4 regions of the Solibacillus sp. CAU 1738 genome follow, and region 3 is predicted to be linked to each of the others. Evidence: riboswitches for the same ligand, from Rfam matches in the RefSeq annotation. Region 3 holds a riboswitch; each other region holds the start of a gene.

Region 1 (5,400 bases), on a different contig from region 3:
AGGATGATACTTTTGCAGAAAAGTATGGTGAATTAGGTCCTGTATACGGTAAACAGTGGCGTTCTTGGCCAGCAGCTAACGGGGAAACGATTGACCAAATTGCCAATGTAATTGAACAAATTAAAAATAATCCGGATTCTCGTCGTTTAATTGTCACAGCTTGGAATCCTGCAGAAGTAGATAATATGGCGTTACCACCGTGTCATTCGTTTTTCCAATTTTACGTAGCGGATGGCAAGCTTTCTTGTCAGCTGTATCAAAGAAGTGCTGATGTATTCCTTGGCGTTCCATTTAATATTGCTTCCTATGCTTTATTAACGCATTTAATAGCGAAGGAGTGCGGTCTAGAAGTTGGAGAATTTGTCCACACTCTTGGAGATGCACACATTTATAGTAATCATATTGACCAAGTGAATGAGCAGCTTTCACGCGAGCCTCGTGCATTACCAACACTTCATATTGCAGAAGATAAATCTATTTTTGATTTAACAATGGATGATTTAACGATCGAAGGTTATGATCCACATCCATCTATTAAAGCACCAATAGCAGTATAATCATAAGGGGTATTCTGAAAGTAAAGACTTTCGGGATACCTTTTTCTTTTTGAAAGTTATTTTAAAAAAGCTTTGCTCCTGCGGTGGTCGCATTAACATGCCACCATCCTCGTCGCAAATGAGCCGTCTCAAAAATTCTTTTCAGACGGCTCATTTGCAACTTTCTATTATTTGGTAGCGTTTATTATTTAACAACTATAAACGTAAAGAAGGTAGTGTAATTGGAATTTTTCACTTGGCAACTACTCATCATCGCTTTTTTTATATTAATTATTCATTCAATTGAAACGTTAGCCTACTCTGTTCGCTTATCAGGTGCCCGTGTAAGGTTATTAGCCTCTGCATTATCGTTATTTAACTTAATGGTCATGGTTGCGCGGCTGGCCAATATGATGCAGCAGCCGTTTACAGGGAGTTTAATAGATAATGCGCCGAAAGAAAATGCATTCGCGTTTGTAGAAAGTCAGTACCGTATTTTGATAGGCTCAGCAACTATTGGTACACTGATTGGCTTGTTATTGCTTCCTACATTTATTGCTATCTTTTCAAGAGCAATTGTTCATTTATCAAATGAGAGAGGCAATGTTCCAAAGCTTATTAAAAAGGGGTTTAGTTTGGAATACATAAAACGGGCAAAAAAACATTTGCATTTGCCAAGATGGTCCTACTTAAAAAATATGAGCTGGAGAGATATACCAGTAAAATTATTTTTATTGAATGTTGTCATCACAGCAGTTTATACAATTGGTGTTTTATCAGCCTTATATGCTTCAATGTTAGCACCTGAAAGAGAAACAACAGCTGTCATGGCATCAGGTTTAGTGAACGGATTTGCCACGATATTATTAATTATCTTTGTTGATCCGAAACTTTCCGTACTTGCAGATGAGGTTATTAACCAAAAGGGGAGTTATGTAGACTTAAAAAGTGCATCCATTATGATGGTTACTTCTCGATTAATAGGAACACTTCTTGCACAAATTTTATTCATCCCAGGAGCAAAATATATTGCATGGTTAACTCAATTCATTGTTTAAGTTTCGTGAATCGATTGAAAATATTTATTAATAATTGATGAAAACTCAGAATCTACTTAGAAAAAAATCATCAGCAAAAGCTTTTGTAACGTTTTCTAAAGTCAAAATTGTTCGTTTTGCGAAAACGATATACGACTTATTTTTAAATAAGTGCAATAGTAGGAAAAAAGGCTTGTTTGGCACTTGTTTTTAAATATGTTGTATGTCAATTTTGACTTTTTGACAAATTAGCATTTAGTTTTAATGTTTTTAAAAAAAGCAAGATAGATTCTGTAGGGAATATGCAATTATGTACGACTTTTTCGATGCAAGAAAAAGAGAATAATAAATCTTCACTTGCCTTTTAAAAAATCCATGTTAATGTTATATATAGTAATAATTAGAACGCACTAGGGGAGTCTTTTCGAAGGCTGAGATTGAACAATTGTTCTAAACCCTTTGAACCTGGACTAGTTCACACTAGGCGTAGGAAAGTGGTTGTTGTAGGATAAGAATGGCTTATTCTCCCCACTCATCGCTTGTGAGTGGGGTTTTATTTTTTACCAAATATTTTTGCGAAATCACTTGAAAGATTTAGAATTCGCAAATACACCAATGCCAAAAACCATTTTAAAGCAAATAACACTACTAGGGGCGCCGAATTGGCTGAGATTGTACCCTTTGAACCTGATCTAGTTAAAACTAGCGTAGGAAAGTAGGTATAAAAAAGCTAGATGCTTTTTTATAGCCGCTTTCCGTATGTGGAAGCGGTTTTTTTGCGTATAGGTAATAACGAGTTTCATAGATTACAACAAAAAAGTGCCGATATCTTGTTTTATTTTGCTGTATAAGAAATTATAAATTTTTGGAGTTGAAGCATTGTCTAGCTCCAGCGCCTAGCCCCTCGAGGTCGCTTCAGTCCCTTAATCGAAAGCTGAAAAGATGCTTTCAATACGGGTCTGCAAGCAGCTGTAGGGGCTGAACAAGGCGCTTGCACTTTTCTTAATCTATCTGTGTATTTCTAATAACAATTTTGGGAGGAATTACAATGACAAAATTCACAAAAAGGCTTTATGAAAATGTACAACCGATTTGGGAGAAAAATCACCAGCATCCATTCGTGCAGGAGCTAGGACAAGGGACATTAGCTGAGGAAAAATTCATTCAGTACATGAAGCAGGACTACGTATATTTAATCGATTATGCGAAGCTCTTTGCAGTAGGTGTGACGAAAGCACATAATCTAGACATGATGAACAAATTTTCTAGTGTTTTACATGATACATTACATTTTGAAATGGAACTTCACCGTCAATTTGCGGCTGAATTTGGTATTACACGAGAAGAGCTTGAGGAAACAAAGCCAACGCCAGACAATTTAGCGTATACAAACTATATGTTAAATGTTGCGCAAAATGGTAGTTTAGCAGAGGTTGTAGCGAGCCTCCTTCCATGTGCATGGGATTATTGGGAAATTGGGAAACTATTAAGAAAACAATATGGTGATCAATTGGCAACTAACAAATATGCGAAGTGGATTGAAACGTATGACTCCGAGGAATTTGGCCAAGGAGCGAAATGGTTAATTGATTTAATGGATGAGCTTGCTGACGGGAAGCCAGAACGCGAGCTAGCAGTACTTGAAAAGCATTTCCAAATTACATCGAAGTATGAGTATCTATTTTGGGATATGAACTACTTCAAACGTGATTGGCCTATTTAATTTGCGGAATGGATGAACAAATATGACACTCGAATTGAAAAATATATCATATTCCTATGAAGAACAGGCAGTGATTTCGAACCTTGATTTAGAAATTAAAACGGGCGAGTTCGTTTCATTAATAGGGAAGAGCGGTACGGGAAAGAGTACTATTTTGAAATTGATAACGGGGCTGTTACAGCAAGATGAAGGAGAAATTACCATCCATGGGCGTCCGATTCGACTAGGGGATGTTGGCTATATGCCTCAGCGTGATTTATTACTACCGTGGCGAACGGTTTTAGACAATATTATGCTGCCATCTGAAGTGAAAAAAGAACAACGCTATTCGAAGGAAGAGGCTAGGAAATGGCTTGAGCGTGCTGGGCTATTAGCATATGAAAATGCGCTTCCACAGCAATTATCTGGTGGGATGAGGCAAAGAGTGTCCTTTTTAAGGGCACTGTTAGTAGGTGCAGACGTACTATTACTAGATGAACCTTTTGGTGCGCTGGATGCTTTTACGAAAAAGGATATGCAAGCTTGGTTATTGTCAATTTGGCAGGAGCTGAATAAAACAGTGCTATTTATTACGCATGATTTAGACGAGGCTTGTTATTTAAGTGACCGGATTTTGCTGCTACATGCAGACAAAACACTGGAAGAGATTCCTGTCCATTTAAAACGTCCACGTCAACCGGACATGCTATATGAGATGGAATTTATTACTTTAAGAAAAAATGTAGAGAGAAAGATTGCTCATGAACACTATTAAAAATTGGTTTAAAACGTATTATTTATTTTTATTGTTTAGCTGCACAATTTTACTAGCTGTTGAGTGGGCGGTACGTGCTGAAATGATTCCGGCGTTTATTATTCCAGCTCCTACCGGTGTATTAATGCTCATCATTGATAATTGGCAGCCGCTTTTTTTAGAGCATCTTCCTGTTACATTATTAGAATTTTCGATAGGGTTTGTAGTTGCAGTAGTTGGCGGTGTTTTACTTGCGGTCAGTATGTTTTACTCCAAAACGGTAGAAAAAATGCTTTATCCCGCTGTTCTCATTTCACAAATGATTCCGATCATTGCATTATCGCCAATTTTTATACTGTGGTTTGGTTATGAAATTTGGAGTAAGGTTGCGGTTACTATTTTGATTTCCTTTTTTCCAATTGTAGTTGGCACTTATGATGGCTTGAAGGCAACGGATCGGGAGTATATTGATTTATTTCGTTCAATGGGTGCTACTCGTTGGCATATTTTTTGTAAATTACAAATTCCAATGGCACTGCCGTCATTTTTTTCTGCATTAAAACTAGCGATTGTTTACGCTTTAGTAGGGGCTACAATTGGGGAATGGCTCGGAGCGAGTGAAGGACTTGGCTATTATAGTAGAAGAATGTCAGGAAATTTGAATGCAGAAGGTGTATTTGCAGCTATCGCCATTTTAACTGTATTAGGAATCGTGCTATTTACGATTGTTACGATGATTGAAACACGTGTATTACGATGGAAAAACAAGTAGAGGGAGTATTTTTACTATATGAAGAAACTTTATGTATTAACATTATTGCTAGCAAGTTTCGCAATGTTCTTGGCAGGCTGTTCTTATAAGGGTGATGCACAAGGAACGAATGATTTAGAAGAGATTAGTATTATGCTAGATTGGTACCCAAATGCCGTTCATTCCGCTATATATGTTGCAAAAGAAAAAGGCTATTTCGAAGATGCAGGTTTAGATGTGGAAATTATAATGCCAGCTGATACAAACGATCCTTTAAAGCTAGCGGCTACAGGGAAAGTAGATTTAGCAATTAGTTACCAATCACAGCTATTAGTTTCACGTGCTGAGGACATACCGGTTGTATCGGTCGCAGCACTAGTAAGACATTCACTAGATGCCATTATGTACAAAGAGGACAGTGGTATCCAGTCGCCAAAAGATTTAGAAGGAAAAAGGGTAGGTTATCCATCCACAACAGTTAGCGAAGCAGTTGTAGCTACAATGGTTGCTAATGATGGCGGTGATGTACAACAAGTGAAAATGACGGACGTTGGTTGGGACTTAATGCCATCATTAGCGACTGATCAAGTAGAGGCAGTTGTCGGGGCATATATTATTCA
Region 2 (5,400 bases), on a different contig from region 3:
AATGGTTGGAGTGGGCAAAAAGAATACAAGCATTATCTCAGGCAGGATTAACATTTTCTAAAGACATCTATGATATCGAGCGTTATGAGGAATTACGTAAGATTAGTGTAGAGATTATGTCCGAATACACTGAACTTGAAATGAACAAAATTAAGAATTTGTTTGCGAATGAAGCTGGTTACCAAACTCCCAAAGTTGATGTTCGTGGTGTGGTTTTTAGAAACCAACAGATTTTAATGGTAAAAGAAAATATTGATGATAAATGGGCATTACCGGGTGGGTTTTGTGATATCGGATTATCCCCTTCAGAGAATGTAGTAAAGGAAATTAAAGAAGAATCTGGTTATGATGTACTCCCAATCAGATTACTTGCTTTATTGGATAATAATAAACACCCACATCCTCCAGAACCATATCATTACTATAAGATATTTATATTGTGTGAGATTATTGGAGGAGAAGCTACTGTAGGTATTGAAACGAATGAAATTCGATTTTTTTCAGAACACAATTTACCACAGCTTTCTACTAATAGAAATACCGAGTCTCAAATTAAGACACTCTTTGAGTTTTCGCGGACTCCTGCAAAGGAAACACTATTTGATTAAATTTACAATGTATTAAGTTATACAATAAACGGGTCATTTTGTTGAAGTGTTGTGGTAGTTTTTTGAGTAGATAATTTATTCTTGTGGGGATACCAGTGTAGCAAATACTTCTACTTTCATCTTTTTTACTGTTGGCAATTATAATCGTGAGTGGGTGTAATACTAAAGATGGTTGCTCTTCTATTATAGGTGGAGAAAGCTTTAATAAAGGAGTTGTATAAAATGAATGAAAATAAAGGTACAGAAATAAAACGCTCTTCAAAAGCAGAAAACATTCTACCTCAGATCAATAGTAAAATTAAGCTAGGCGACTTACGAAAAATTGCGAAGGACATTAAAAAAGATCACGAACTAGCAATGGAACTTTGGTCAACCGAAGAGTTTTTGCCCAGACTATTAGCAATCTTAATTATGGATAAAAAACTTCTTTCACAAGATGTGCTAAATAAGCTTGATAAGGATATACAGACTCACACTTTTGATGAGCGAAATAACTTAATGGATTGGCTAATGGCTAATCAGCTCACCAAAGACAAGAAGACAATTGCATTGATGGAGTCATGGGAAAATAGCCCTTCTGCTCTTCAAAGGCGAGCTTTCTGGTATTATCAAGGGCGATTGAGATGGACTGGACAAACACCGCCTGATAACACCGCAGACTTACTATCTAAATTAGAAGCTAATATTACGCAGGAAGAACCGGAAGTTCAATGGGCTATGAATTTCACCGCAGGCTGGATAGGCGTTTATGATGAAAAGAATCGTGCACGTTGTATTAAACTTGGTGAGAAAACGGGTCTTTACAAAGATGAAATAGTAGCAAAAGGATGTACTCCCAGCTATTTACCGGAGTTCATTACGATTGAAGTTAACAAACGACATAATAATTAGTTACCCTTGAAAAATTTATTAAGGTTTAATGCATAAAATAAACAAAGCCACAATATGAAAATTGTTATAGGCTTGGACCGGAAAAATAAAAAAAAACGCGTTATGGCAGCTAGTTAGTAAACTATGCAAGGAAGTTGTAAATGATTAACTCACTATCTCTTTTTGATTTGTAGTGCGATTATCATTAAAGTGAACAACTTTCCAGCTGCACAGTACAACGATTCTATTCAATAGAAAAAAGATTTTCCACAATCGGGTGCAATTCTTGAAAATGAATTGTGCCTTTTTCAACAATAGGCCCAGATTATTGATTCTTGTTAAATGTTACCAAACGACACTTTTGGACTTCATTTAACAACACAGGTTAGTGGATATAGATATCTTTGTATTGTGAAATTAAGTAAATTTTTTTGGAGGAACAAAACTTGAATATAGAAATATTAAGTTTTACTGATAGAACAATCAAAGCTGTTGATGTTATGAAGCTATATAATGATGCTGGTTGGTGGGAGGAAAGACAAGAACAAGATATTGAAAATATGTTAAGAGACGTACTATCAGTGGGTGCGTGGATAGGTGATACTCTTATTGGTTTCGCAAGAGCTGTTACAGATGGGAAATTTAGAGCGTATATAGAAGACGTTGTTATACATAGTTCGTACCATGCAGAAGGTATAGGAACAAAACTGGTATCAAAGCTGTTAGATGAGCTTTCGCATATTGATGTTATAAGTTTGTTTTGTGAGGAATACTTAATACCTTTTTATGAAAAAAACAATTTTAGATACAGCAAATCACAATTTATAATGCATAGAAAATAATCTTGCCACATATATTACTTATTTTGGTTGAACTAATGGGGGCTATAAATCTAAAGACTAATATTTTATTCAGTGATATTCAAAATAACATTCCCAAATGAAAGTTAGGGAGTAAAACACTTCATTCAATTTAATAGGGTGTTTGTTTTTTGCTGTTTATAATCAGTAGGTTCCAACACCAATGCTTTGAGAAGGTTATAATTCAAGCATTACAGAAACTAACAAAGCAGTTCAGTGGATAACTCATGCATCATACGTAACTACAAGAGCAAGATAAATCACTCAGCGACAGAAGCTCTTTCACCGCACTAAATCTTTTAACCTAAAGATCTGATGGGAATTTTTTATTTAATGCCCTCCAATTCTTATTATCTGGGGACTTTTATGTGATGGATTGTAATTTAATGAAGAATAATTTGTAAAGTGAATAAATGCAAATTAGCAAACTAATGATTTATTGTTGTAAAACAAATAGAAATGATGTTAGGATATGGGTAATTAAAATATTTGCAGGGGGACGCGAAAAGCGTTGAGAAGGTAAAACCTGACCCTTAGAACCTGTTCAGTTAACACTGGCGGAGGGAGCAAAGTACATAGCGAGTGACACAATTCGCATTTTTTTGTACATGAGCTCTCCTTATTTAGAGAGCTTTTTAATTTCCACGGAAATATTTTAATTGCGGGGGGACGCTATAGCGTTGAGAAGGTTAAAACCTGACCCTTAGAACCTGTTCAGTTAATACTGGCGTAGGGAGCAATTTGTAAGACGCTTCTTTGCATACGCAAATGAAGTGTTTTTTTTGTTCTCATGCCTACTACACAAGGAGGAAGAAAGATGACATTTTGTGAAGAGGTAAGAAGAGAAATAAGTTTATATAGGAAAAGCAGTTTTAAGGATATACCTTGGACAATTGAAATCATGGTGAATGAGGTAGCACAATATGACTTTAAATAATATCCGTCTTAGACAGCCGCTTGTACATTGTATAACAAATTATGTTGTGGCTAATTTTACTGCAAATGGATTGCTGGCAATTGGTGCATCTCCAGTTATGGCAGATGAAATCGCTGAAGTGGAAGAGATGGTGTCCATTGCTGATAGTTTATTAATTAATATTGGTACATTAAATACTCGTACACTAGAAAGTATGTTAGTAGTAGGTAAAAAGGCGAATGAGCGAAATATCCCTGTTGTACTTGATCCCGTAGGAGTAGGAGCTACTTCATTCCGAAAAGCGTCAGTTCAGCAATTACTCGAACAAGTGAAATTTACAACTATTCGCTGTAATGTAGGTGAGCTTGCAGCTATTGCTGGAGTTCAGTGGCAAGCTAGGGGCGTTGATAGTGGAGAAGGTGAGCTTGATACGGTTACAGTTGCGAAAGAAGTTGCCCGAAAATGGGGAGCAATCGTAGTTGTTACTGGCGAAACAGATATTTTAACTAATGGCACTAATGTTGAGCTCATTACAGGTGGCGATGAACGGATGACGAAAATTACAGGCTCTGGCTGTTTATTAAGTGCTATTTGTAGTGCCGCACTTGCAGTAGAAGGAAATAATCTTCAACTATTAAAGGAAATTTTGCAGCAATATAAACAAATTGCAATAGATGCTTGTGAAGCTGCGTATATGGGGTCATTCCAAATGAAAGTAATCGACGGTTTAGAACAATATGCAAGAGGTGGGCAAATATGAATATTGTCATGACAATTGCAGGCTCCGATAGTGGTGGAGGAGCAGGTATTCAAGCAGATTTAAAAACCTTTCAGGAGTTAGGGGTTTTTGGCACAACAGCAATTACAGCATTAACTGCTCAAAATACATTAGGAGTTTCGGGCATATTTCCAGCGACGGCGGATTTTGTAGAAGCTCAAATTTCAACGGTTTTTGAAGATTTTCAAGTGAAGGCTGTTAAAACAGGTATGTTATTTTCTGCGGATATTATTACCGCTGTTGCCGAAGCATTACAAGATAAAGATATACAACTTATTGTTGATCCTGTCATGATTGCAAAAGGTGGAGCAAATCTATTACAGCAGGAATCGGTTGAGGCTTTAAAAACGAAACTATTACCTTTAGCAACAGTGTTAACGCCAAATATACCAGAAGCAGAAGTTTTAACAGGTATGAGCATCACAACGAAGGATGATGTACAGGCTGCTGCTCAGCGAATTTTACAATTGGGCGTACAGTGTGTGGTGATGAAAGGTGGTCATTTGCAAGGGATGGAAGCAGTTGATCATGTGTATTTCCGAGATGGCTCATCATTCCAAGTAAGTAGTACACGTATTCATACGAAGCATACACATGGAACCGGTTGTACATTTTCTGCAGCACTTACTGCTTTTTTAGGACAAGGTTATGTTATTCAAGAGGCAATCATTGAAGCAAAACGATTTATCCAAGCGGCAATTGAACATCCATTAAACATTGGCAATGGCCACGGTCCAACGAATCATTTTGCTTATAAGAAGTTTGTGAAAGGTGATGTACATGTTGCTGAAAAGGGATGAATTAGCTGTATATTTTATAATGGGTACTCCTAACTGTAACCGCGACCCGCTACTTATATTAAAGGAAGCATTGGAAGCGGGCATTACTATTTTCCAGCTACGAGAAAAAGGAGAAGGGGCATTAGTAGGTGATGAACTTATACAGTTCGCTAAAAACTGTCAAAGCTTATGTCGACAGTACAATGTGCCCTTTATTGTGAATGATCATGTAGAGCTAGCGCGTGAAATTGATGCGGATGGAGTCCATGTTGGGCAAGATGACAGCAGGCTCTCAGAAGTTCGTACATTATTTCCACATAAAATAGTTGGAGTTTCAGTGCATACGATGGAAGAAATGGAAGCCGCTATTGCTGGCGGAGCAGATTACGTTGGGATCGGTCCAATTTATGAAACGTCTTCTAAATTAGATGCCAAGCGTCCAGCAGGAGTCACTTTTTTGGAGCAAGCAAGAAAAGCCTATCCAACATTTCCTATTGTAGCGATTGGTGGTATTTCTGAAAAAAATGCGCAGCCCGTATTAGCTGCCGGTTCAGATGGGGTAGCTGTCATTTCTGCTATTTGCGGAAGT
Region 3 (5,400 bases):
CTTGCTTGTGAAATTATTTTGTATATAATAAATTCTTGTGCCTAGCACGAATAATTTTTAAAGGCGGAGTGATAAATGAAAAGAACCCTTACAGCAGTTTTACTATCTGCAATGTTCCTCGGTGCATGCTCATCGGGAGAATTAGAACAGAAAGTAGCAGCAACGGAAGTAGACACAAAAGCGTCAGCCGAAACTACTGTGGCAGTTAAACCAAAATTAATTCAAGGCGAAGATTACGATGAAATGGCTGGAGCAGATGCGTATGCAAATGCTGGCGACAACTCACAATCTCGCTACTACAAAGCACCTGATTTTTACAATTTAAAATCAGATGATCAACTTACTATTATCGAAAACTTTGAAACATTCATCCAAACGACGGAATGGTCATGTGGTCCTGCGACAGCTTTAATGGTCGCTAATCATTTCGGTTTTAATGAAATGACAGAAATGGATATCGCAGTGCAAATGAAAGCGATGACGGATTTAGATGTAGAAGGGGCATTACCTGGCTCTGCAAACAACTTCCATGAATACGGTTCAGATGTTAGCCAGCTACACGACTTTTTCGCAAGCTTAGACGGCTTTGAAATTGTAGAAACTAGCTATCGTGAGAACTATACTGATGCCGATTTAATCCAACCAGACAGCGGTGCAACAGAAAATAATGTCGGAAATTTACCTGCAACATTCACTTGGAACAGCTTATATTCATCTGAAAATACAGATGATACAGAAGCTTGGGTTGAAGATGCAAAAGATAGTTATTTCGTAAAATGGCTGACAAACCATTTAAAAAACGATCGACCAATAATGGTTGAATGGACGGACTGGGACGGTCATTGGCAAGCAATTATTGGCTACGACAATAACGGCACACCTAGTATTGGTGATGATGTATTAATCTTTGCTGACCCGTATGATACATCAGATCATTGGCAAGATGGTTATTACTTCTATCCATTAGAGCGCTGGTTCGCACAATGGAACGACCGTAATATCGCACCGAAACCATTCCAACTACAACCATTCCTTGTTGTGGATTACAATAAATAATAATAAGCTCCCGGCTCTGCATAAAGAGACGGGAGCATTTTTATTTACATATCAATTACTTCTTTTATTACCTTAGCTAGTACCTCAGTAGTTCTATATGTTTCTTCTAGCGTATTTTCAACTCCACCAATTTCTAATAGGGATGAATTATCTAGCACATCTTGATTATACGTATTTCGAGGTTTTCCTTCTTTTTCAACTACCCCTCTCGATAATCCAGGATATAATTCTTCTAATTTTTCATGAAGAAGCATTGCAAAGTCCCTGTTTTTCTTATAGTTATCACTTATTGTTGATACAACAAATACAATTCTCGCATAATCTTGTCCATTAATGTTAATTGTCGTAGCCTTTCTATTTTGAGAATCTCTGTGAATATCAAAAACCATCTTAATGCTCTTGTTAGCATCCAACCCATTTTGTAATTGTTCTCTTGATACAATATACGAATCGGCAAATGATAAATTTCGTTCCTTTAAAACTTCAGCGATATTCGTACCATCGTGGATTGAATTTATATTATTATCCTTCAGTGCTCTACTTAACTCCTTACCAATTAGTGTTACATTTTTAGTCTCACTAATTACTTGATAATTCGGGGCTTTTCCATTGATCTCAGGAATAAATGACTCCATATTATGTGAGTGATAAATAAACACTAATGGATCATTTTTCTCAATAGTGGCGGACATAGATTCCTCTCCAAATCCATTTATTACCGCTGTCATTACATCTTTTCCACTAAATAAGAATAACCAAGAAAAAGTAAACGCAAAAAGCAAAATGCCACTTGATATTGCAAATACCTTTTTTACTTTCGATTTTCTATTCATACTTCTTGCATGTTGTCTTAGTTTATTTTCAGTTGATACAATAAAATCCTTACTTGGATTTTGAGGATAAATTTCCTTAATCAAATTAAATAAATCTTTTTCATTTTGCATTGATCAAAACCTCCTCTGTATCAATATTTAGTTTTCTTTTGAGGTCTTTCAGGGCTCTGTGGTAATCTACTTTCACTTTTGCTTCACTACATTGTAGAATTTCAGAAGTCTCTTTAACGGAAAATTCGTTAATGCCACGAAGTATGACAACTGATCTATAACTAGGTTTTAATTTGGCTATTGCATCGTGTACAAATTGTTTCATTTCAGTTATTTCGAATGCTTCGTTAGGCTTTTTATCGTTTGACGCTAACTGTTTAAAAAATCCATCCTTAAAAACAGAGGCGAATCTCTTTTTCCTATAATGGTCAATAGCTACATGTTTTGCTATCGAAAATATCCACGTTTTCAATTTATGTCCACTATTATAATTAGAAAGATTTTTTAATACACGAATGAATACTTCTTGGGTCAAATCCTCCGCATCGTTCTGATTTCCTGTGAAGCAAACAAGAAATCTATAAACGTCTAAATAATGGTCATTGTAGATTACAACGATACTTGACTCCAAGTTTTGCAAGTCAATCAAACTTTTCCCCCCTCGTTATATATTCACTTATTATTCGTTTGAGGTTTAAAAAAGGTTACAATTTTTTTCATCAAAAAAAGCAGAGCATATTTTTCTATACTCTGCTTTATAAATATATAGAAGTATTTTGTTAGAATGTTTGAGAAAAGCTTGAATTTCAATTAGTAAATTGTTTAGCAAATACTGTTTTACGTAAACTACTTGCTATTATAATCCCTAACACTGCGCCCGTCACACTCGACATTAAGAAGGCAGGCATGAAGAAGAGAGCTGCTACAGATGTTCCCATTAATAACTTTGCATAAGGTACTGCCACTAACGAAGCAATAATACCTGTACCGACTATTTCCCCCGCACTCGCTAGCCACATTTTATTGCTATACTTGTACGCAAGCGCCGCAAAAAGAGCACCAATTACACTGCCCGGAATAGCTAATAAAGAGCCTGTACCTGTAAGGATTCGAATAATAGCTGTTACAAAAGCAATCGCTACAGTAGGCACAGGTCCAAGCAAAATAGCACTCACTACATTAATGGCATGTTGAATAGGATAGGCCCTTGCTATACCTGTTGGAATTGCTACAAACGTGGAACCCGCTACAGCTATAGCTACTAATAGTGCCATAATCGTTAACTTACGAATTGACAAACAAATCACTCCTTTTCATAATATCGAAAAAAAAGCCGCTTCCCCTCAGCAAAGAAGGTAGCGGCCTTGAATTGTATATTATAAAAAAGCAATACAACAACAAGTGTCGCCACTTCCCTACGCTAGTGTGAACTAGATCAGGTTCAAAGGGTCCGTATACTATATACGTCTCAGCCTTCCAAAGACTCCCCTAGTGGTGTTGAAGCGATTTAATTTTCATTCCTATTATTTCATAGTACCAAATATAGTCAATCGTTTTTTTTATATTTTGGATTTTCAACTACATTACGAGCTGTTACCTAAAAATATAACGAGCGCGCATGTTTTGCAATCAATCGGAATCCATTGTCTTCTAATTTAGCAAATGTATTTTGTTCATAAGATGACAGCTGCAATGAAGCCAAGTCCGCGTCAATTGGTGCTGCGCAATTTATTGTTGCGAGCTGATGCGATAGTTTGAGCATGTCTACATTATCGTTAATTTTTGTACGCTGCGCAGGTTTTAAAGTATCAATTGCAGCTAGAACACCGTCAATAGAGCTATGCGCTTGAATGAGCTGGAGCGCTGTTTTCGGACCAATCCCTTTTACGCCTGGATAGCCGTCACTCGAATCGCCCATAAATGCCTTCACTTCTGCAAATTGCTTTGGAGAAATACCGTATTCCTCTACAAAGCGGCTTTCTGTGTAGACATCGTATTCTGTATAGCCTTTTTTGGTAAAAGCAATGGTCGTTGAAGGATTCAGCAGCTGTAGTAAATCTTTATCGCCACTAATGACCGTAATATTTGCGTCATCCTTCCATTTTTCAATCATCGAGCCAATTAAATCATCCGCTTCTAAACCTTTAATTCCAAAGTTTTGCCAGCCTATCATTTCCGATACTTCTTTCGCCATATCGAATTGAGGAAGCATCTCTTCTGGTGGTGCAGGACGATTCGCTTTATAGCCATCAAATAAATCATTGCGGAATGTGTGCATGCCCATATCCCAGCAAATGGCCATATGTGTTGGTTTCATCATGTTTTGTGCCGTTAATACATGCCTCGCAAAGCCTTGTACCCCGTTTGTCGGCGTGCCGTCTTCCATACGAATAAATTGGTTCATCGCAGCAGACGCGAAAAATGAGCGGAATAGTAATGCCATTCCGTCTACTACGAGTAAATGTGGTTTTGTCATAAATGTACCTCCGTTTTATACTACTATTATAGCAAAACCTCATTATAATCGATTGAGTAATATATTTCCTAAGAAATAAGCGCAATGTTTACGTGAACGAATGTAGAGTGTAACAAATGTAGGCTAACGGAAAGCACACTCAAACCGAGTCTATCCGCACGCAAGCAGTCGGAAAGCGCACTCAACCCAAATCTATCCGCACGCAAGCGACCAATAACCGCACAGCTTTCTAGTAACCACACATAAAATTCTAGAATCCTCACATAAAAATTAAAATCAAGGCATCAAGTATTCGGCAATTGCTTCTACATCCTTATTGAAAATGCGATCCTCTGTTATAGCAGGAGCAATTTCTCTAATCTGTTGCCACTGTTTATACAATTTCGGTGCCATTTTTTCAACACCGCGATATTCAACACCTTGTGACGCGCAGAAGGCTTCAATCGCGAGGACACGACGCGTATTCGCAATAATATTATACGCATGCCGCGCACCCGTCGTCCCCATGCTGACGTGATCCTCCTGATTGGCAGAGGAAGGAATCGAATCTACTGAGGCAGGGTGGGCAAGCGTTTTATTTTCTGAAACAAGACTAGCTGCCGCGTATTGTAAAATCATAGCTCCTGATTCTAGTCCGGGATCTGCACATAAAAATGGTGGTAGTCCTTCACTTAAAGCTGGATTCACTAAACGCTCAATTCGGCGCTCTGAAACATTTGCTAATTCTGCAACACCAATCTTTAAGAAATCCATCGCAAAAGCAATCGGTTGTCCGTGGAAGTTGCCACCTGAAATAACTAAATCATCTTCATCAAATAATAGTGGATTATCTGTTGCCGCATTCATTTCAATTTCTAGCTTCTCTTTCACATAGTTTAATACTTGCCAGCTTGCTCCGTGAATTTGTGGAATGCAGCGCAGCGAGTATGGATCTTGCACTCGTATGTCGCCTTGTGATGTTATTAATGAACTACCTTCAAACCAATCACGCATGCGCCCAGCGACTTCGCTTTGCTCCTGAAAACCTCGTGCCTCATGAACAGC
Region 4 (5,400 bases), on a different contig from region 3:
TTTTATGCTATCATTATTTTACTTTGTATTTGTTGTTGAAAACTGTTGAAATGTATATAATTCTAGAGAAAGGAGAGGGCTTAATGGGCCGTATTTTAATACTTTTTAGTTTTTTACTAGTGATGTCAGCATTTACAATTCAAACATTTTGGCGTAGTTTAAGTGGAAAATCGACAATTGAGCTTATTAATCGTTTACCGCTATTATTCTCCCCAGCCAATTACGTATATTTATGCTGGTTATTAATATTTGCAAGTCTTGTAGTATGGATTGTGCACTGTTATAAACATCGCAACTCGAACTCCGTCACGTCGCTACAAACGACCTTATTCGCTATTTCGAGTATTTTTCTTATAAGCTTTTTTATTGCATGGCATAATGGCCAAAATGGCATCGCTATCTTTTTATTCGTTTTACAACTCCTTTCTTTGTTCGGACTATATATTACGTACCCGTTAACGACTGAAAATATTAAGATTCGTATACCGATTGCTTTATTTTTAAGTTGGAGCTTGTTTTTCTTTATTACCTTTATGTCCTATATAATTGTTTACTTTAACTGGCATGGATTCGGATTAAGTAATGCACTATGGGCTGTTATTTTGTTAACATTTGGTACTGCAATTGCACTTCACCTGCGCTATCACCATTTCGATATTGTTGCGCCAATCATATTTATTTGGGGCTATGTAGGTATTGCAATTCAAAACGGCTTAGAGGAGCTTTTAGTTACTACAGCTGCATTATTTTTATGCGGTGTACTCATCGCTGGCATTTTATTCGTCAAAAAAAATCGTGGGTATTAAACCCACGATTTTTTTATTCATTTTCTAAAGTTGTTAAAATAATCGGTTTATCTTTTGTAACGATAATAGAATGCTCAATTTGTGCTACAAGTGATTTGTCTGGTGTAATGAATGTCCAGCCGTCACCTGCTTCAACGATATGCTCTGCTTTTGCTGAAATGAATGGCTCTACTGCTAAAACCATTCCTTCTTTCATCATAGTCGAATCCCACGCATCATAATAATTTAATATATGGTCAGGTGCTTCATGTAGAGATTTCCCAAGACCGTGACCTGTTAAATTCATAATAACTGTTAAGCCGTGGTCATTCGCTTCACGCTCAACTGCTTTACCTATTTGGTTTAATTTTGAGCCTGCTTTTACTTTCGTCATTGCACGTTCAAATGCAGATTTTGCTACAGCGCATAGTTTTTCTTTCTCTTCATAACCATCACCAACAACAAACGAAATACCAGTATCCGCAAAATAACCATTCAAAGAACCTGAAACATCAATATTAACTAAATCGCCCTCTTGAATTACTTTGCTTCCTGGGATACCGTGAGCAACTTCATGATTAACACTAATGCAAGTATATCCTGGGAAGTCGTATTCACCTTTAGGACCTGAAACAGCGCCAACCTCTTCAAACATACGACCAGCAATTTCGTCTAGTTCCTTCGTTGTCACACCAGGTTTTGTAGCAGCCTTCATTGCTTCACGTATTTCCGCAACGATTCGACCGATTTTTTTAAAAGCATCTAATTCTTCTTGAGTTTTTACAATCATTTTAAACGTCCTTCCTCTAAAAAATCTCTTTCTAATATAACATACTTATGAAAATAAATAGTGCTACTCGTATCTTGTTTTTTCATTTAGTACTTAGACGAAAGTCCTGTTTCGCTCGTGGGAGCTTGTGTTTCGCCCGTGGCACAATGGTTTTCGCCCATGGGAACTCCTTTTCGCTCGTGGCACACCAGTTTTCGCCCCTGGGAGCTCCTTTTTCGCTCGTGGGACACCGGTTTTCGCCCACGGGAGCTCCTTTTTCGCCCGTGGCACAACGATTCACCCGCTGGAGCTCCTTTTCCGCTCGAATCAAATACATAAATACACACAAAAAACCACTACCTCAGTGTTCACCGAAGTAGTGGCTAGGTATCTTATTTATCGTTTCAACAACTTTGGTGATGCTGTAAATAAAAATGCACAGACAACAGCTGTTAATATTATCGCTGGCAACATATACGACCCATTGTAAACAATAGAATATACCCATACATTTTGATCACCGGCATATTCAGAGAAGAATACAACCCCTGATAATGTGTGTACGAAGTAGCGTAAAAGGCCACCAATAATTGCACCAATTGAAACATAGATAGCTATTTTTACTTTATTCATCCCAGCTAGTGCTGTTAATAATGGTTGTCTCACAACTGCCGCGAGTCCTACAGCTGTAAACGCAAAACCGTAATCAAGTAAAGCTTGTGCCCAGTGATAAATTTTTGGACCTAACACCATTTGCAATACGCCGATAAGTAGTCCTGTAACAAGGCCTGCTCCTATACCCCAGCGCATCGCCATTAACACAATCGGCACCATAACAAAACTAACTGAGCCACCTTGTGGTAAACTAAACGACAACATGTCTAAAATAATTCCGATTGCAGCAAAAATAGCAATTTCTACTAACATCAATAATCTTTCTCTGTTCATAACAAGTCTCCTTTCTTTTGTTCCCTAGAACTAAGAGGAGGAATAGAAGCCTATAAGAAACGCACAAGCGCCCTGCTTAGCCCCGACAGCTACTTGCAAACCCGAGTTTGAAAGCAGCTTTCTCGCTTTCGATAGAGGGCAGACCACTACCTCGAGTGGCTGGGCGCTGGAGCTCGACACTGCTCGAACTCCAGAAACTTATACTTTCTTACAATAAAAAAGCAACATCAGGACAGAGCCTGACATCGCTTAGAAGTCGGTATCTATCCACATCCCTACGCAAGTGTTAACTTACAGGTTCAAAGAGTTAGTACAACTAGTGTACAATCTCAGCCGACTTAATCGGCTCCCCTTGTGGTTATACAATTATTTATTGTTAGAACAATTCCATTCTACTGAATTATTGTTAAATTTTCAACTATGAAGAAATTTGAAACTAATAGATGGTATTTTGCGTACATAATACAAAAGGGAGGACTGTTTTATGGATAACAATAAAGTATTAAGTGCATTGAATTATTTTAGCGTCTTTTTCGCACCTTTTATAGTCCCTGTTATCATTTGGATTGTTGTTCAAGATGAAGAAGTAAAACGCCATGCTAAACGGGCATTATTATCACATATTATTCCTGTAATACTCGGATTTTTCTTTGTCATTTATTTTATATTTGGGCTTTCTTTTGGAGGATATCAAGGCGATGATAATTTAATATTCTTTAGCATTGGCGGTATGTTACTTTATGGATTAATTTATTTAGCTTTAATTATTTGGAATATAGTACAAGGAATAAAAGTAATGCGTTAATGTATAGTACTTTGCTGAAAAATGTATATTTAACACATCTAATGAGCACCTTAATCGAAGGAGTGCATACACTATGAAAATTAGCAAAATCTTCAAAACAGCTATTAAATGGGCGCCTATTGTCTATCCTGTCGTAAAAAAGGTTCTCGATTCAAAGAAACAATCAACTAATACGACAACACGCTCAAAATAAAAGACGAGCTTCCCGTGCTAATTAACGGGAAGCTTGTTTTTATTATTTCAAGACAATAGATGTTCGGCTAAAGCCCTCTTTCAGCTTTTCTACTTGGAGGACAGCTGGAATTGCTGCTTTCAGCTCCGCGACGTGTGAAATAACACCAATCATTCGTCCTGACTTTTGTAAATCGATCAATGTGTCGATTGCACGCATTAGTGATTCTTCATCAAGTGAACCAAAACCTTCATCAATAAACATCGTATCAATGCGCACACTACCTTGGAAGCTTTGAATGACATCTGCCATACCTAATGCTAAACATAGTGATGCATTAAATTTCTCTCCGCCTGATAGCGATTTTACATCGCGTGTTTGCCCGGTATAACTATCATAAACATCTAAGCTCAATCCACTTTGTCTCCCATGGGATTCTTGACGATCAGAGCAGATTAATTGATATTGGCCATTCGATAAATGCTTTAAGCGTACATTTGCCGCCTCAGTAATTTGTTCTAAATAGCCCATTTGTATATAACGTTCAAAGGAGATTCTCTTCGTATTTTGTCCACGCAGCATATTATATAAGTCTATTATTTCATGCGAAATTTGCTCTAAAGCAGTAATTTCATCGGCGATGGCTACTAATTTTTCCGAGTAATCAATACAGTGTCTCTCGCATTCTTGTGAAGCATTTACTGTTCGGAGTGCTTCCTCATACGCTTGTTTTAATTCCGCAAGATTTGCTACTGCTTGCGATAAATCCACTTTTTCTACATCTGCTAATTGCTGCTGTTCTTGTTCAACAAAAGAAGTAAGTGCATGTAACTCCTTTGAAAAATCGAGATATGCTTGCTGCAACTCGGCAATTTGTTCCTTCGTCCGTGATGCCTCGGCAAAATGATTAAACGTTTCAAAACCCGCTTCCTTCATATCGTTTACAAACTGTTCTCGAGCAGTTGTAAGTTTTGCATCTAACTCTTGCTGTTGCTCCGTTGTAACATTTAGTATTTCCTTTGTCTTAATACTCTCTGTATGCACCTGTTCATAATTACGTTGTGCGATATTTAATGCTTTTTGAGATGCTACTAATTGTGCTTCAACTTGTGCAATCATTTGCTGTAGTTGTGCTAAATTAGCTGCATTCGTTGGCATACTCATACGCTTTTGTTCAAGCACTGTTTGCTGCTGAACGAACGATGCATTTGCTTCATGGTACAATTGCTCAGCTTGTTGCTTAGTTATTTCTAGGTGAGTAATTTGTTGCTGCAGATCGCGTAGTTGCTGTTTATTTGCCGTCACTAATTGCGTTAATTTTTGCAAATGCATGACTTCACTCATAACTTCCTCGTAGCGTGTCATCAATTGTTCATTTGCATGTAGTGATACATTTAATTTTTGCAGCTCCTCTTCAAAACTTATTTGCGATTGCTGTGCCACTTTGAACTTCGTTTCCAGTTCTATAAATAGCTGATATTGCTTGTCCACATTTCCTTTTAATAATTGTAATTGGGATTGATCGAGCTGATCGAGACTTGCTGCGCTAATAGCTGGGTGCTCTGTACTTCCACAAACTGGACATGGTTCACCTTGTACTAAAGTTAATGCCAATGTATGAGCTTGGCTATTTAACCATTTTTCCATTTGCACATCGTATTGTTTTTGCGCTACTTCATATGCTTGCTGTTGTGTCGTAAGTTTAATTGCTATCTTTTCTGCAACAGCTTGTTCTTCTGAAAGTTTTGCAAAAAGTGCTGTTACCTCTTTTAAAAATTGCTGCTCCTCTAGTAACTGAGGGAGCTTTGCGATTTTTAATTCATCTTGTTCAATTAATAATTGTAGCTTGTCAGCAGACTGCTTTAGTTGAATATGATCGTTTGCTAATTGTTGCGCTTTCATTTGGTGTTCGTTTACTGTA

Evidence for each region. A riboswitch is a leader RNA that binds a small molecule or an ion and turns the genes downstream of it on or off. The one in region 3 is predicted to bind thiamine pyrophosphate.
Region 1: another riboswitch for thiamine pyrophosphate. It lies ahead of tenA (thiaminase II); the one in region 3 lies ahead of thiW (energy coupling factor transporter S component ThiW).
Region 2: another riboswitch for thiamine pyrophosphate. It lies ahead of thiM (hydroxyethylthiazole kinase); the one in region 3 lies ahead of thiW (energy coupling factor transporter S component ThiW).
Region 4: another riboswitch for thiamine pyrophosphate. It lies ahead of thiT (energy-coupled thiamine transporter ThiT); the one in region 3 lies ahead of thiW (energy coupling factor transporter S component ThiW).

Annotation. Positions count from the first base shown of each region.
Region 1 is NZ_JBDQQN010000005.1:78,415-83,814, forward strand. Features, by position in the region: gene AAFN87_RS14825 (thymidylate synthase) at 1-557, shown strand, start outside; gene AAFN87_RS14830 (lipid II flippase Amj family protein) at 779-1,594, shown strand; TPP riboswitch at 1,976-2,083, shown strand; TPP riboswitch at 2,214-2,304, shown strand; gene tenA (thiaminase II) at 2,622-3,296, shown strand; gene AAFN87_RS14840 (ABC transporter ATP-binding protein) at 3,319-4,050, shown strand; gene AAFN87_RS14845 (ABC transporter permease) at 4,037-4,801, shown strand; gene AAFN87_RS14850 (ABC transporter substrate-binding protein) at 4,820-5,400, shown strand, end outside.
Region 2 is NZ_JBDQQN010000005.1:104,053-109,452, forward strand. Features, by position in the region: gene AAFN87_RS14975 (NUDIX hydrolase) at 1-608, shown strand, start outside; gene AAFN87_RS14980 (DNA alkylation repair protein) at 831-1,499, shown strand; gene AAFN87_RS14985 (GNAT family N-acetyltransferase) at 1,979-2,320, shown strand; TPP riboswitch at 2,822-2,921, shown strand; TPP riboswitch at 2,992-3,091, shown strand; gene thiM (hydroxyethylthiazole kinase) at 3,262-4,014, shown strand; gene thiD (bifunctional hydroxymethylpyrimidine kinase/phosphomethylpyrimidine kinase) at 4,011-4,832, shown strand; gene thiE (thiamine phosphate synthase) at 4,813-5,400, shown strand, end outside.
Region 3 is NZ_JBDQQN010000004.1:83,889-89,288, forward strand. Features, by position in the region: gene AAFN87_RS13185 (papain-like cysteine protease family protein) at 76-1,056, shown strand; gene spoIIP (stage II sporulation protein P) at 1,101-2,000, opposite strand; gene AAFN87_RS13195 (RNA polymerase sigma factor) at 1,990-2,529, opposite strand; gene thiW (energy coupling factor transporter S component ThiW) at 2,687-3,178, opposite strand; TPP riboswitch at 3,276-3,380, opposite strand; gene AAFN87_RS13205 (5'-3' exonuclease) at 3,478-4,356, opposite strand; gene hutH (histidine ammonia-lyase) at 4,633-5,400, opposite strand, start outside.
Region 4 is NZ_JBDQQN010000009.1:52,457-57,856, reverse strand. Features, by position in the region: gene AAFN87_RS18580 (hypothetical protein) at 84-806, shown strand; gene map (type I methionyl aminopeptidase) at 820-1,575, opposite strand; gene thiT (energy-coupled thiamine transporter ThiT) at 1,951-2,502, opposite strand; TPP riboswitch at 2,758-2,865, opposite strand; gene AAFN87_RS18565 (magnetosome magnetite crystal formation protein family) at 2,987-3,307, shown strand; gene AAFN87_RS18560 (AAA family ATPase) at 3,543-5,400, opposite strand, start outside.